DNA from 2 places in the Comamonas sp. 7D-2 genome. Region 1 is predicted to be linked to the other one. Evidence: riboswitches for the same ligand, from Rfam matches in the RefSeq annotation. Region 1 holds a riboswitch; the other holds the start of a gene.
What was found. Region 1 has a riboswitch for glycine ahead of MPZ60_RS16720 (trimeric intracellular cation channel family protein). Riboswitches for the same ligand answer to the same signal wherever they lie in the genome.

Region 1 (7,230 bases):
GTGAGCAGCAAGGAGTGAACTGATCGTCAGCGGCTTGCTCCTCAGCGGTCAGATAAGAATCACGGTGATCAATTTGTCCTGATAGAACGCGCGTCAGGCAAGTGCCGCAAACCCCCTGCTCACAGGAAACCATGATCTCCACACCAACGTCCTGCAAAGCCTGTGTCACGCTCTGACCTACCGCGACAGACACGACACGCCCCGAACTTGCGAGTTGCACTTCGAAAGCAGTGTCCTCGCCGCGAGGGCCAACATTGGCTGCCGCAAAAAACTCCCAATGCAATCGCTTTTCGCTCCAGCGCTGCTGGCGCGCAGCGTCCAGCACTGCGTCGATAAACCCCTGGGGACCGCAAACATAGAGATGCGTGTCCGGCAAGGCATCGGCAAGCACGGCTTCTATGTTCAGGCGCCGGGAAGCATCGCCCTCGTCAAAGTACAGTTGCACCTGGTCAGCGAAGGCAGAGTCCACAATACGCTGCTGAAAAGCCATGCGCTGCCTGGAACGACCTGCGTAGTGCATGCGAAAGGAGGCACCAAGTACCGAAAGCCGCTCCGCCATGCACAGGATGGGCGTCACGCCTATGCCCCCGGCCAAGAGCAAGTGGTGCGGCGCATCAGGTTCCAGCGCGAAATGATTTCTAGGCGCGCTGATCTGCAGCACGTCGCCTTCGGCCACAACTTCGTGCACAGCCGATGAGCCTCCACGTGAGGCTGGATCGCGCAACACGGCGATCTGGTAACGATGCGCTTCCGAAGGATCGTTGCACAGCGAATATTGACGAACGATTCCACCGGGAAGGTGTACGTCTATATGTGAGCCAGCCACAAAAGATGGCAAGGTACCGCCATCGATAGCCACCAGCTCAAGGCCACAGATGTCCTGTGCCTCCTGCGTTCGCCGAGCGACTCGAACTTGCAAAAAGCTGCCAGCAGTCATACAGCCTCCGCGCGCTCACGCGTCAGCAAGCGCTCGATGACACGGCGGGACTGGACACCACCTGCATCGATGTTGAGCATCAGCAGCTTACGGTCAGGCCAGCGAATCAGGTTTTCCTGCTGCAGCTCCAGCACCTCCGTGTCCTCGCTGAAGACCTTGCCCTGCCCCTCGCGAATAGAGGCCGTCAAAGCCGCATCCTGTGGCTTGAACTGGCGCGCCATACCCCAGAAATAATGATGCGTGGTTTCGGTTTCCGGGGTAATGAAGTCCACAACGATGGACGAAACCTTTTTGTCTGCTGGCGCACCATGACCGCCATGCCCGGCCAGAGCCACGCCCACCTCGATCATCACGTGGCTGGGTGGCTCGAAATGACAGATCTGCCAACGATCCACGGGCTGGTCATCGGGCAGTCCATTGCCGCGCAAAGCCATGCGCCAAAATGGCGGAGCCTCAGGCAAGCCTTCCATGAAGCGGCTGGTGGTGACATGGTCGCCATCCACCTTGGTCACGCAAGGCGTCTCGTCGATTTCCTTTTGTCCAATCGAGCTGGCATGCACATAAGTTTCGTGCGTCAGATCCATCAGGTTATCAATCATGAGCAAATGACTGGCCTTGATGTGGTAGTAGCCGCCGCCATAGGCCCATTGCGGATTGTCCGCCCAGTAAAGCTCTGGAATCAGCCCGGGGTCGGCCTCCTCCTTGCGGCCTGGCCAGACCCAGACAAAGCTATACCGCTCCACGACTGGAAAGCTGCGGATCTCTGGAAATCCCCGCACGCGCTGGCCTGGCATGGCAATCGTTTTTCCCTCGCAACCCATCTCCAGGCCGTGGTAGCCACAGATCAGCTTTCCCTCGCAGACAAAGCCCAGCGATAGCGGTGCACCGCGGTGAGGACAAAAGTCCTCCACCGCAGCAATTCCCTGCGGGCCACGGTAAAAAGCAATGCGCTCATTGCAAATGGTGCGGCCCAAAGGCTTGTCTTGAGGGATTTCATCAGCCTTGCAGGCGACATACCAAGTGTTCAACAAAAACATAACGGGGTCGTTATCAATAGAGTGGGGAAATACGTGCTTTGAAAGTCAGTGCGCCGCAGCCACCGAACCCCGAAGAACCGCGACTCGGCCCGCGCCTGTGGCGAAAACGGCCATCGCAGCGACAATCAGGGGGACAGCGAAGACGTAGTAGAGCGAAGCAGGCTGCCAGCCGCCATCCAGCAGCAGTCCCGCCATGGTTGGCGCCACGATGGCGCCAATGCGGCCAATACCGATGGCCCACCCCATGCCGGTAGCGCGGACCTGGGCGGGATAGGTGGCAGGCACCAGGCCATAGAGACCAGCCATGGATGCAAACAGAAAAATACCTACACCGACTGCAGCAACAAATGCCCACGCCAGGCTGGTCGAAGCAAGGCCGAACAATGCGGTAAACAGCGCATTGAGCAACAGGCTGCCAATCGCCAGATTGCGCAACTTCGCCCTCACAGCCAGCAGACCGAACAAGCTACCGCCAGCAATGCCCCCCAGGTTCAGCAGCACTCCGCCCGTCACGCCCTGCTGGGCCGACAAACCGGCTTGCACCAGCAATTTGGGTGTCCAGCTCAGCGAGAAATAGACACTGAACATGAGCAGGAAAAAGCCTGCCCACAGCATCAGGGTAGGACGTGCCAAACCATTCTTGAACAGCGCCGCCACCGTATTGCCTTGAACGGCATCGCCGGCCACCGGAGCAGGCAGCTGCGCAAGCGGTGCATGGCCCATGAGCACCATCAAACGATTGAGCTTCTCGAGCGCGTGAACCGGACGGCGGCCCAGCAGGAAATCCACGGATTCGGGCAGACGCCACAGCACGATGGGCAACATCAAGGCTGTCGTCAGGCCGCCAAAAACAAAGACCGAGCGCCAGCCGTAATGTGTCAGCAGCCAAGCGGCCATGAGTCCACCCAGAGTGGCACCGATCGGATAGCCGGTGGCTTGCAACGCGATCGCAGTGCTGCGCCACTTTTGGGACGAGAACTCGGAAGTGATGACCCCCACGCTTGCCAGCATGCCGCCGATGCCGACGCCGGTGATGGCCCGCAGGGCAGCCAGCTCGATATAGCTTCGGGCCATGGCTGACATCAGCATTCCAGCCGAAACCACGACGAGGCACAGCACAATGACAGGCTGCCGACCGCGTCTATCGGCCACGGGGGCGACAAACAGCGAGCCAATGGCCATACCAATCAGCCCGGCACTGAACAACACGCCCAGCTGAGCGCCATTGAGCTTCCATTCAGCCGCAACTGATGATGCAGTAAAAGCCATCACGAGCACATCGAAGCCATCAAGCATGATGAGCAAAATGCAGATGCTTACGGCCAGCCATTGAAACGAGGTCATGGCACCTTCGTCCATGGTCTTGCGAATGTCTTTCATACAGGTCCTTATCAGGAACAGGTTGTCTCCGGAGCTTCGTTATGTCTGCAGCTGTCACGCCGCAGTAACCAGCTTTCTAGTTAGAGCGCCACTGTCTAACTTGCTAAAACAGCGTGGTGAGGCTCGACTGAAAAGTATCTCTATCAGAGTCTGTCAACGCCAATGCACACATTGCGGCAAGCTATGCGTTTTAATGATGACTTTTCTCGCCAACGCAGAAGATCTGACGAGAGATAGTGGGACAGCCTAATGAATCCCCGGGCATGGTCCATTGCTTGTCTTTCACATAAACATGGGGCGTAGGCATACCAAGACCCTGGGAACAGCGCCGCAGGCGTAGGTCTGCCACCGAGAAAGCGGACCTGGTTCGTCAAACCTATGAGCCTGGGATGAGCGTGTCACTCGTGGCTCACCAAGAAGGTGTATCGGCAAGCTTGCTCTTTACCTCGCGAAAGCTTGAGCATGAAGGGCCTCCGACACCAACGCCCTAATGAGTGCTGCCGCTCACACCACCAACTGGAAGCAGTACAACGCAGCACTCAAGGCTCGCGGCTCCTTGACCATCTGGCTGGACAAGACCATGTCTTGGCTTGCCGCTGACAGCGGCAAACGCGGGCACAGCCCGCAGTTCTCGGATGCAGCGATTCAGTTCTGCCTGACCATCAAGAACCTCTTTGGATTAGTCTTGCGGCAGACCACAGGCTTTGTTCCGTCACTACTGGCGCTGTCTGGATTGCTGTGGCCAATTCCCGACTTCAGTACATTGTGTCGCCGCCAACGCCGTCTGGATGTGCAAGTGGCATACCGCTCTAGCGCAGCCGGCCTGCACCGACTGGTTGACTCCACAGGCATCAAGTTCCTTGGCGAAGGCGAGTGGAAGTGCAAAAAGCATCGCCGCCAATGGCGCAAGCTGCACATCGGTATTGATGCGCAAACGCTGCAGTGTTGCCGCAGTTGCGGAGCAAGTTCCTGCCGAGGAGCCGCTGCTGACAGTGACAGGCGATGGGGCTTATGACACGCAGTACGTGCATGCGGCGGTCATTCAGCGCAATGCCACGCCCATCATTCCCCCAAGAAAGAATGCCAAGGTGCGCAAAGGCGATGGCTTTGCGCACCGCAACGCAGCTATCGCCGCATGCAGACGGTTGGGGTGAAGTATCTGGAAACGCTGGAGCGGTTACCAGCGGCGCAGCCCGGTAGAGACCAAGATGAACTGCATCAAACGCCTGGGTGAACGAGTAATGTCACGCACGTTCGAGCGCCAAGTTAACGAACTGCACATTCGAGCCGCCATCCTCAATCGGTCTACTGAACCGGTCTGCCCGCAGACGGTGGCTGTGGCCTAGCCACACCTGGGGTTGGGAAATCTGGCCCTGGGGGTGATATATGCAACAACGCCCTCTCGCTGTCGCGCGTATGAGTTTTTATGGCGGGCGGCTTCACAGACGAAAACGCGGGCTTGCGCGAGCCATGGCGGATTCAGACCGCCCTTCCGCACCCCGAGCTGGCAGCCGCAGAAACACACCAATACAGGTATTAACCCGAATAAAGTCGCTGAAACTAGCTAGAATCGCGCCCATCCCGCGGGAGAGCGGAGCCTTTCGAGGGTTCCCGCCGAAGGCGCAAACTCCCATAATCGCTCAGGCAATAAGTACCGCAGGTGGGTCTGACAGGACCCGGATATCGCCAACTGGAGAGCAGCCCGCAACCACAAGCTGCAGGGCTCACCGAAGGGGCAAGCATGTCCACCGCGAAGGTGCTCATGCGCAACTCTCAGGTAAAAGGACAGCGGGAGAGGCAAGCCGGACACTCCCGCCGATGTGAGTGGCTGGTCTATTTTCAAGTGCCTTCATGCTTCCTTCCGTCTCTTTGCTGGACTCGTTCCAGGCCTCCAACTTCACCGTCATGCTGGTCATCTATCTGGTGGCCATTACCGCCGAAGCCATGTCCGGCGCACTCGCCGCAGGCCGGCGCAATATGGATATCTTCGGCGTCGTCGTCATCGCCTTTGTCACTGCCCTGGGAGGCGGCACCATCCGCGACATGGTGCTGGGCCACTACCCCATCGGCTGGACCCAGCACCCTGAATATGTGTATCTGGTCATCAGCTTCGGTCTGCTGACCACTGTGATTGCACGCCATATGCACAGGCTCAAGCAGGTGTTTTTGCTGCTGGACGCCATGGGACTGATCGCCTTTTCGCTGATCGGCTGCAATACCGCGCTGGAGCTGGGCTACCCCACCATCGTCATCATCATGGCCGGCATGATTACCGGCATCAGCGGCGGCATCTTGCGCGATGTGCTCTGCAACCAGGTCCCCGTGGTGTTCCGCCGCGAGCTGTATGCCAGCGTGTCGCTGTCGGTATGCCTGATGTTCCTGGGCCTGCGCTATCTGGATGTCAGCCCCAATATCAGCACCATCGTGTGTTTTGCCGGCGGTCTGGCCTTCCGTCTGGCCGCCATTCGTTTCAAATGGCGCCTGCCGGTTTTTTCGTACCAGCAGCGCTGGGAGTGATAGAGACTCCCCCTGTGGCGCTGCGCGCCTTCCCCCTCTCTTGCTACGCAGGAGGGAGACGCAGCCATCGCTGCGGGGCGGCCCTTGCTTGGCTGCTCTAACCTAGACTGCGCCATGCATTACCCATGTAGTTTCACTTTCCATGTCTGAACCGATCACATGGATGCCGGATGGCACCCCCTACAACACCCGATTTGGTGATCGCTATCACAGCGAGCTGGGCGGCCTTGACCAGGCCCGCCAGGTTTTTCTCGGTGGCTGCGATCTTCCAGCTGCCTGGGCCGATGCAGCGCAGTGGCGCATTCTGGAAACCGGCTTTGGCTTCGGCCTGAATTTCCTGGTCACCTGGGCGGCATGGAAAGCCGACCTCAGACGCCCGCGCATTCTGCATTTTGTCTCGGTGGAGGCCTACCCTGTCTCGCGCGAGGATCTGCTCGCGTTTTTACCGACCGATGGGGAACTGCGCCCGCTTGGCGAACAACTGGCCGAGCAATGGTGGGGACTGCTGCCCGGCGTGCATCGCCTTTCCTTTGATGACGGCCAGGTGCTGCTGACGCTCCATATAGGCGATGCCAGGACCATGCTGCGCAAGCAGCAGATGACGGCTGACAGCGTATATCTGGATGGCTTCTCTCCCCAGCTCAACCCCGAGATGTGGGATGAAGATGCCATGAAGAACATCGCCCGCCATTGCCGCCGTGGCACGCAGCTTGCCACTTGGTGCGTGGCCGGCCATGTGCGCCAAGCGCTCAAGGCTCAGGGTTTTGACGTCAAGAAGCGCGTTGGCGTGCCGCCCAAGCGCCATAACCTGCATGCAGCCTACAACCCGGCCTGGGAGCCGCGCCATCGCCCTGACGGCCTGCCTGCGCCCGTGGGCCAGGCCGGCCGCTGCCTGGTGCTGGGTGCAGGCCTGGCTGGTGCCGCCGCTGCCGCCAGCCTGGCAAGACGCGGCTGGGAAGTGACGGTGCTGGATGCGGCGGCCGAGCCTGCGGCAGGAGCTTCAGGCCTGCCGGCCGGCTTGTTTTGCCCGCATATTTCGCCCGATGACAGTGTTCTATCGCGCCTGTCCAGAAGCGGCGTACGCACAACGCTACAAAATCTGCAGCAACTGAGCCAAGCGCAAAAGTTGCATCCAGCCCAGGACTGGGCCCATGGCGGCGTGCTGGAGCATGACCTGAACGAGCCCTCCCATCTGCCCAGGTCATGGCTGCAACCCGGCAGCGAGACATTCCCCTGGGGCCTGCACTGGAGTGCGCCTGCGCTGCCGGCTCAGCTGGCTGCGGCAAAGCTGCCTGCAGACAGCCACGCCGTCTGGCATGAGCAGGCTGGCTGGGTACGCCCCGCACAACTGGTGCGCGC
Region 2 (7,230 bases), 1.1 Mb from region 1:
TTGCGACCTGCCACCCCGTAACTTCACGGAGCGAGGCGCAAACATGGCATGTTAGAGTTTGCTCGGCACTGCCGACATCTACTGGCTCCACTTGGTCGGCACACACTATAAGAACCTGCCAAGGAGACCCCCATGCCCTCGCTTGCGCCATGTGCGGTGAACCGGATCGCGACGGATGCCTTTCCCGCCAGCCAGCGCCTGGACCAATGGGAAGCCTATAACGCTTCTTTTCTGGTCGGATTGCGCTGCTCATCCTACGCCGACGAAGGTCTGAACGCGCGGCAGAGCAATATACGCTTGGGCCAGCTGGCCCTGGCAGACATCGACGGCAATGCCCATGTCATCGAGCGCACGCCACAGCTGGTGCGCCAGCATCCCAAGGAGTCGGTTTTCGTTTCACTGGTGCTCAGCAGCGGTGCCTTCTTCTATCAGGAGCGCAGCTGCATCCATCTCGCTCCGGGCGACTTGGTGATCTATGACACCCGGCATGCCTATCTGTTCGGCTTCACCCACCAGATGCACCAATTCCTCGTGGATACGCCTGCCGACTGGTTCTACCGCAACTGCAGCCGCGCGCAACTTCCCGGCCCGATCTGTGTGTCGGGGGCGACGGGCAGCGGACGCGTGCTCAATCACGCGTTCCAGAAGCTGGTAGGCAATGCCATGGCCCACCCCGAAAGGGTGGACCAGGATCGCATGCAGTTCGAGGCCTGCGACCTGCTGCGCACCATGCTGGCTGGAGAAGCAGCAGGCAGCAGTGCACTACGCGCCTCCCACCTGCTGGCCGCGCGCGCCCATATCGACCAACACCTGCACCGCCACTCGCTGGATGCGAGCGAAGTCGCTTCCGCCTCAGGTGTCTCCCTGAGGCACCTGAACCGGCTGTTGCAGGCCGAGGGACACAGCGTGACCGAGCTGATTCTCGTGCGCCGCCTGGAACGTGCAGCCATGGAATTGCGCCAGACTGCGCTGAACCGCTACAGCATTGCCGAGATCGCCTACCGCTGCGGCTTTGCCAGCCAGACCCACTTTGCACGCAGGTTCCGCTCACACCATGGCATGACGCCCACACAGATGCGTGCGCAGCACGGTCAGCTACGTGCCATGACTTAGCGGCAGAAGCTGCAGGCGCCAGCAAGGCTCAGGAGCTGTGGGCAAAAGCGTGGGGACGGGCGAATCGGGCAACGGCATCCGGCTGCGGCTGAACCAGCACCTTGATAGCATCCCCGGCAGATGCCAGTCGCTCGAAACCGTCCTGTATGGCGGCATCCAGACTAACGGTATGGGTCACGATACGTCCGGCATCCACAACCCCGGAAGCCATCAGCGCCAGCAGCTCCGGATACAAGCCCCGATAGCCCACGCTGGAGGTAATGCGCAGCTCGCGGTTGACCAGGTCGAAGGTATCGATGCTCGCCTCGGGCATGAGCCCCAGCAGCACGGCTTCACCGCCCTTGCTCAGTACGCCAAGCGCCCCTCTCAAGGTTTCCGGGCGACCCGCGGCTTCGAACGATACCGGCACGCCCTGCCCGCCTGTAAGTTCGCGCACTTGCTGCACGACATCGCCCTGGCTGGCATCGAGCGTGTCACAGGCACCGAGCTCGCGCGCCAGGCGCAGGCGCCGGGCATCGACGTCGACGGCAATAATGCGGCCCGCTTCATGGTGCTTGGCCATCATCACCAGCAGCAGACCAATGGCCCCCATGCCGAAGATGACGCAGGCCTCGCCAGGGCGCAATGCGCTTTGGCGCACAGCATGCAATGCCACTGCTGCGGGCTCGGCCACCGCCGCTTGCCTGAAGCTCAAGGACGGGGGAAGCACATATGCCATATAAGCGGGAATCACAGCTTCCTCTGCCATTCCGCCGTCTCCCATGAGCCCCACAAAGCCCATGGATTCGCACAGGTTATAGCGCCCCCCGCAGCAATAGCTGCACTGGCCGCAGCGGTACTCCGGCTCCACGGCGACTCTGTCTCCGATATGCAGCCCTGTGACATCCGCAGCCACCTCCACCACCGTGCCGCAGAACTCGTGGCCGATGACTATGGGTGCGACACTGTTGGACAAGGGATGCGGGACCTCGACCGGTATAGAGTCGGGTCCATGCAGATACTCGTGCATATCGCTGCCGCAGATCCCGCAGTACGCGACCTCGATACGGATTTCTGCGGCCTTCAAGGGCCGGCGTTCGATGATTTCCAGGCGCAGATCGCGGGCACCATGCCATTTCAAAGCCTTCATGCCTGCGACTCCTTCAATGCTGCAGCCGGCTGCCTGTCGTCAACGCGCCTGGGCGCTGTCTCAATCAGCCCCAAGGAAAGCAAGCCGGCAAGCAAGGCTCCTGCAGCAGCCACCCACATCACCACATCAAGCCCCCATCGGTCGGCTGCCACCCCGGCCAGGGTCGGGGCGATGAAACCGCCGATCAACTCGCCAAAACCCATGATCATCCCCAATGCAGTGGCCATGGCTGCTCGCGGAACGGTCTCGGCCGGAATCGTGGCCATGAAGAGCGTGAAGCAGCCCAGGCCGGTATAGGTCAGCAGCAGCAAGCCGCCCATCACCACCGGCGATTGCGCATACAGAAAGGCCAGAGGGCAGCAAGCCGCCACAAAGGAAAAAAAGATCAGTGCCGGACGGCGACCGATATGGTCCGAAATGGCCGGCACGGCAAAGCCCCAGATGACCCAGGCCACACCCATGCAACTCATGACAGCACTCATTGTGCCCGGCCCGAAACCCTTGGCATTGACCAGATAGGTCGGCGCAAAGGAGATGATGATCACAAACCAGGCCATGAAAACACAGCTGATCAGCACGCTCAACCAGATATTGCGTTCACGCAGCAGAGCCCAGCGCGAGCCTGTCTGCAGGGCTGCAGCGAGCTCATCTGCACGCCCGCCATCTGTGTTTTTCACATGAAGCCAGATGAGCGCGGCGGCAATCAGCCCGGGAACACAGGTCAGGTAGAACGCCGTGCGCCAGCCATAGGCCACGGCCAACGCAACAATCACCGGCGGTGCGATCACGGCGCCCAGCAAGCCCGCAGACGAGCCCTGCAGCAAGCCCATGTTGAGGCCGCGACGGCTTGGCGTGGAGGCTTCGACCATCAGTGTCTGCGACAGCGGCAGCACCGGCCCTTCGGCAAGGCCCATCAGCGCTCGCAACAACAGCAGGCCGACAAAACCGCCCACCAGACCCGACAGGGCCGAGCAAAGAGAGAACATCAGCACCGAAAGAATCAGCACCGTTTTGCGTCCGCCCTTGCGGTCTGTATAGGCCCCGAAGAATGCACCAGAAGCCGCCCATGCCAATGCCAGAATGGACGACAGCATGCCCAGCTGGGCATTATTCAGATCCAGCTCCTTTGAGACAAAGGGAAATAAAAACGACAATGCCAGCCGGTCAAAAAAAACAATCCCGAAAGTAAAAAACAGAATGATCAGCAGCTTGTTTTCATAGCTCACCCACCCGCTTTTTAGATTTTCATCTTGATTTTTCATGTCTCTCTCCATTCCGTCTTTGGCGGGCTATTTCATTCTTCAGGAAATACCGCCTTTCATTGATGGATTTTCAATCCAGCTTCGGATAACTACCGAAACAGCGTGTCCACATAATCTGCACCTATGCCGATTTTTTCATAATGCTTTCGGCATAGTTCTATGTAGCTGTGAACATCGAAATATCCGTCAGGCTTTCCGTCATCATCGAGCCAGATCAGCGGTCCCTTGACGATAAAGAACGCACGCATGGGCTGCTCATGTTCATAGGCCACCAGGGTATGGCCTTCTCCGGGGGTCTCGTAGACGAAATCACCGGCGCGGGCTGTCCAGTCATGTTCCAGATAGCCCCACTTCCCCGAAATCGTGTAGGCAAACACTTCGTGCGGATGGTAATGGCGGTTCACCAGACCGGCCTCCTTCGCCATCAGAATATCGCACCATTTGTTTTGTGATGGAGAAATCCAGAGGGGACGGGAGGAAACGGTTTCAGAGAATGGAACATAATAACGCTCATCCTCCGTTGGAGCGTTCTGAATATAAGCCTCTGGCTGCGCATCTGGCTGAAAACATTCAGGAATCGGCTTCAGATATTTCCAGAATTCATTCGTGGCTTTTTCGGGCATTTTCTCTCCTTGAATAAACATTTTTTGACGAACGTCATAATCCTATCCATGGGGAAAATTCTGTTTAGTCCCTGCCGGACATGATGTTTGCCCCTGCAGGACAAGCTCTGGAGCAAGGTAGCCCGGCCCTGGCTGAACAACCGACTCCACCAGGTCTGCCGAAATCGACTGGGGATGACCGAGAATGCCGCCATGGATACTTCACGCCACTCACGCTGTCTTGCTGCATACGCTGCATACGCGGCCGTCTTGGGAGCTCTGCTGCTCAGTGCCTGCGCTGGCAACCCAGCCATGGCGCCTAAGGTGGCCGACATCACTCCCCAGCCCCAGGCTGACTCCGCCTCTGCTTCCGGAGGCCAAACCGTAAATTGGCCTGCCTGGATCAAGGCAGACTGCACACCCCCCGCCCAGCTCGATCGGCAACCGCAGCCACGCCGCCACACCACGCCTTTCATCAGCGCCCACTGGTTTCCGAACGGGCTGGAGACCACGGTGGTCTTCCGCCTGGAAGTCACGGCCCAGGGCGAACTCGGCCGTGTGGCCTACCAGCCCGCCGATACCGATCCCCGCATCGTGAAGTCCATCATGCGCTCGCTCGAACGCTGGAAATTCAAGCCCGGCATGCGCCAGGGCCAGCCCGTGACGTCCTGCTTCGAACAGCCCTACCAACTGGTGTTTCCGCGCCAGGAGATCGATGTTCCTCGTACGCCCGCCATGAACACAGAACCGCAGTGAGACCGCAAGCTCAATTCCAGCGATCTGTGCTCGAAAACCCCAAAATCCATCCGATTCGGTGGTGCAAGCCCCTTGCCCACCGCTAGAATCGCCAACGTCAGGAGAGAGTGCCTGCAGCTTGAAGCTGCCTTGCACCGCCGAAGGCGCAGACCCCCAACCCGGTGTCAAAACGCTCAGGCAAAAGGACTGACAAGCGCTGCTAGGTGTGCGAGCCTGCAGCGTCCCTTGCTGGAGAGAGATGCAGGCCGTCATTTCGTATGTGCGCCGACATCCACCGAAGGAGCAAACTGCCCGCGAAAGCAAAGGCAGCGAATCTCTCAGGTAAAGCGGACAGCAGGGCAAGCCCGCCACGCATGACCCTGTCATGCATGGCCACTCATTTGGTTTTGACCACCGGAGCGCTTGCCTGTGACTGCTGCTGCCACTTCTTCCGATCTGCGTTCCACGCCGCTGTTTGCCCTGCACCAGAAACTGGGTGCCCGCATGGTGCCGTTTGCCGGCTACTCAATGCCTGTGCAATACCCTCAAGGCCTGATGGCCGAGCATCTGCACACGCGCAAGGCCGCCGGCCTGTTCGATGTCTCGCACATGGGCCAGTTGCTGTTGCGCGGCCCCGATGCCGCCGCCGCGCTCGAATCGCTGATGCCCGTCGATGTCATGGACCTGGGCCTGCACAAGCAGCGCTACGGCCTGCTGCTCGATGAACAAGGCGGAATTCTCGACGACCTGATGTTCGTCAACCGCGGCGAAGATCTGTTCCTCATCGTCAACGGCGCCTGCAAAGAGGCCGATATCGCTCATATCCAGAACCGCATCGGTAGCCGCTGCGAGGTCGTCCCATTGCCCGATCGCGCCCTGCTGGCCCTGCAAGGTCCGCAAGCTGCCACAGCCCTCTCGCGCCTGATTCCTGGAGTGACGCAACTGGTCTTCATGACCGGCAACCACTTCGACTGGCAAGGCCATGCGCTCTACATCACGCGCAGCGGCTATACGGGCGAGGACGGTTTCGAAATCTCCCTGCCCGGCGATGCTGCCGAAGCCTTTGCCGAAGCGCTGCTGGCACAGCCCGAGGTGGCCCCTATCGGTCTGGGCGCGCGCAACTCGCTGCGCCTTGAAGCCGGACTTTGCCTGTACGGCAACGACATTGACACCAGCACCACGCCGGTCGAAGCCGCGCTGAACTGGGCCATGCAGAAGGTTCGCCGCACCGGCGGCGAGCGCGAGGGCGGTTTTCCCGGTGCGACCATCGTGCTAGAGCAATTGCAGAACCCTCAGTCGCTGCGCCGCAAGCGCGTGGGTCTGATCGCGCTGGAACGCATTCCCGTGCGCGAGCCCGCCGTGCTGGAAAACATGGACGGACAGCATATCGGCCACATCACCAGCGGCCTGCTCAGCCCCACGCTCAACCAGCCTGTGGCGCTGGCCTATGTCAAGCCCGACTACGCCGCCATCGATACGGAAATCTTCGCCATGGTGCGCGGCAAGCCCGTGCCCATGAAGGTGGTCGCCACGCCCTTCGTCCCCACCCGCTACTACCGCGGCTAGGTCTGCCGCCGCGCATGAGACGGGCCAGTTTGCCAAACAGCTGCCAGAACACCGCTAAAGTGCGAACTGGACCTTTCTCAAACAACACCCGATTCCCCTGAATCCCCCATCTGGAGCTTTCCATGAGCATCAAGTATTCCAAAGAACACGAATGGATCAACGCCGCTGACACCAATGCCGCCATCGTCGGCATCACCGTACACGCACAGGATGCGCTGGGCGATGTGGTGTTTGTGGACCTGCCTGCCGTGGGCTCCAGCTTCAAGGCCGGCGATGTGGCTGGCGTGGTCGAATCTGTCAAGGCCGCTGCCGATGTCTACATGCCCGTGACCGGCGAGATCGTCGAAGTCAACGAAGCCCTGCGCGATGACCCGTCGCTCGCCAACAGCGACCCGCTGGCCGCTGGCTGGTTCTTCAAGGTCAAGATGAGCAATGTGGGCGAGCTCGAAGGCCTGATGGAAGAGACCGCCTACAACGACTTCGCCAAGGACAACTAAGCGTATCAACGGCCCTCGCATTGCGAAGGCCGTTTTTGCATGCAGCCATGAGCACCATTCTGTATTTTGACGATCCGGACGTCGGTCTCGCCCGCGAGACCAGCCACCCGACCTTTGCGCGCATCGCAGCCCAGGACTTCTATTACGACGGCGGTGACGACTTCAGCCCCTTCGGCAGCGATGACGGCAGCGACACACTGGCCGCTCTTCAAGAGTGGTACCAGGAGCAAACAGGCGGCAACGCCAAGGCCCTGCGCTTTTTGCAGCAGCAACTGAGCAACTGGGATCTGCCCGTGCCCAAGGACATGCTGGCTCATGACGATGCG

Region 2: another riboswitch for glycine. It lies ahead of gcvT (glycine cleavage system aminomethyltransferase GcvT); the one in region 1 lies ahead of MPZ60_RS16720 (trimeric intracellular cation channel family protein).

Annotation. Positions count from the first base shown of each region.
Region 1 is NZ_CP094238.1:3,636,290-3,643,519, forward strand. Features, by position in the region: gene MPZ60_RS16695 (PDR/VanB family oxidoreductase) at 1-937, opposite strand, end outside; gene MPZ60_RS16700 (aromatic ring-hydroxylating dioxygenase subunit alpha) at 934-1,974, opposite strand; gene MPZ60_RS16705 (MFS transporter) at 2,020-3,354, opposite strand; partial or broken gene MPZ60_RS16710 (transposase) at 3,660-3,833, shown strand; partial or broken gene MPZ60_RS16715 (IS5 family transposase) at 3,845-4,700, shown strand; glycine riboswitch at 4,929-5,021, shown strand; glycine riboswitch at 5,035-5,153, shown strand; gene MPZ60_RS16720 (trimeric intracellular cation channel family protein) at 5,206-5,871, shown strand; gene mnmC (FAD-dependent 5-carboxymethylaminomethyl-2-thiouridine(34) oxidoreductase MnmC) at 6,035-7,230, shown strand, end outside.
Region 2 is NZ_CP094238.1:2,541,313-2,548,542, reverse strand. Features, by position in the region: gene MPZ60_RS11715 (helix-turn-helix domain-containing protein) at 133-1,113, shown strand; gene MPZ60_RS11710 (2,3-butanediol dehydrogenase) at 1,142-2,242, opposite strand; gene MPZ60_RS11705 (MFS transporter) at 2,239-3,504, opposite strand; gene MPZ60_RS11700 (2,4'-dihydroxyacetophenone dioxygenase family protein) at 3,594-4,127, opposite strand; gene MPZ60_RS11695 (energy transducer TonB) at 4,320-4,862, shown strand; glycine riboswitch at 4,951-5,061, shown strand; glycine riboswitch at 5,081-5,206, shown strand; gene gcvT (glycine cleavage system aminomethyltransferase GcvT) at 5,271-6,407, shown strand; gene gcvH (glycine cleavage system protein GcvH) at 6,530-6,904, shown strand; gene MPZ60_RS11680 (MolR family transcriptional regulator) at 6,952-7,230, shown strand, end outside.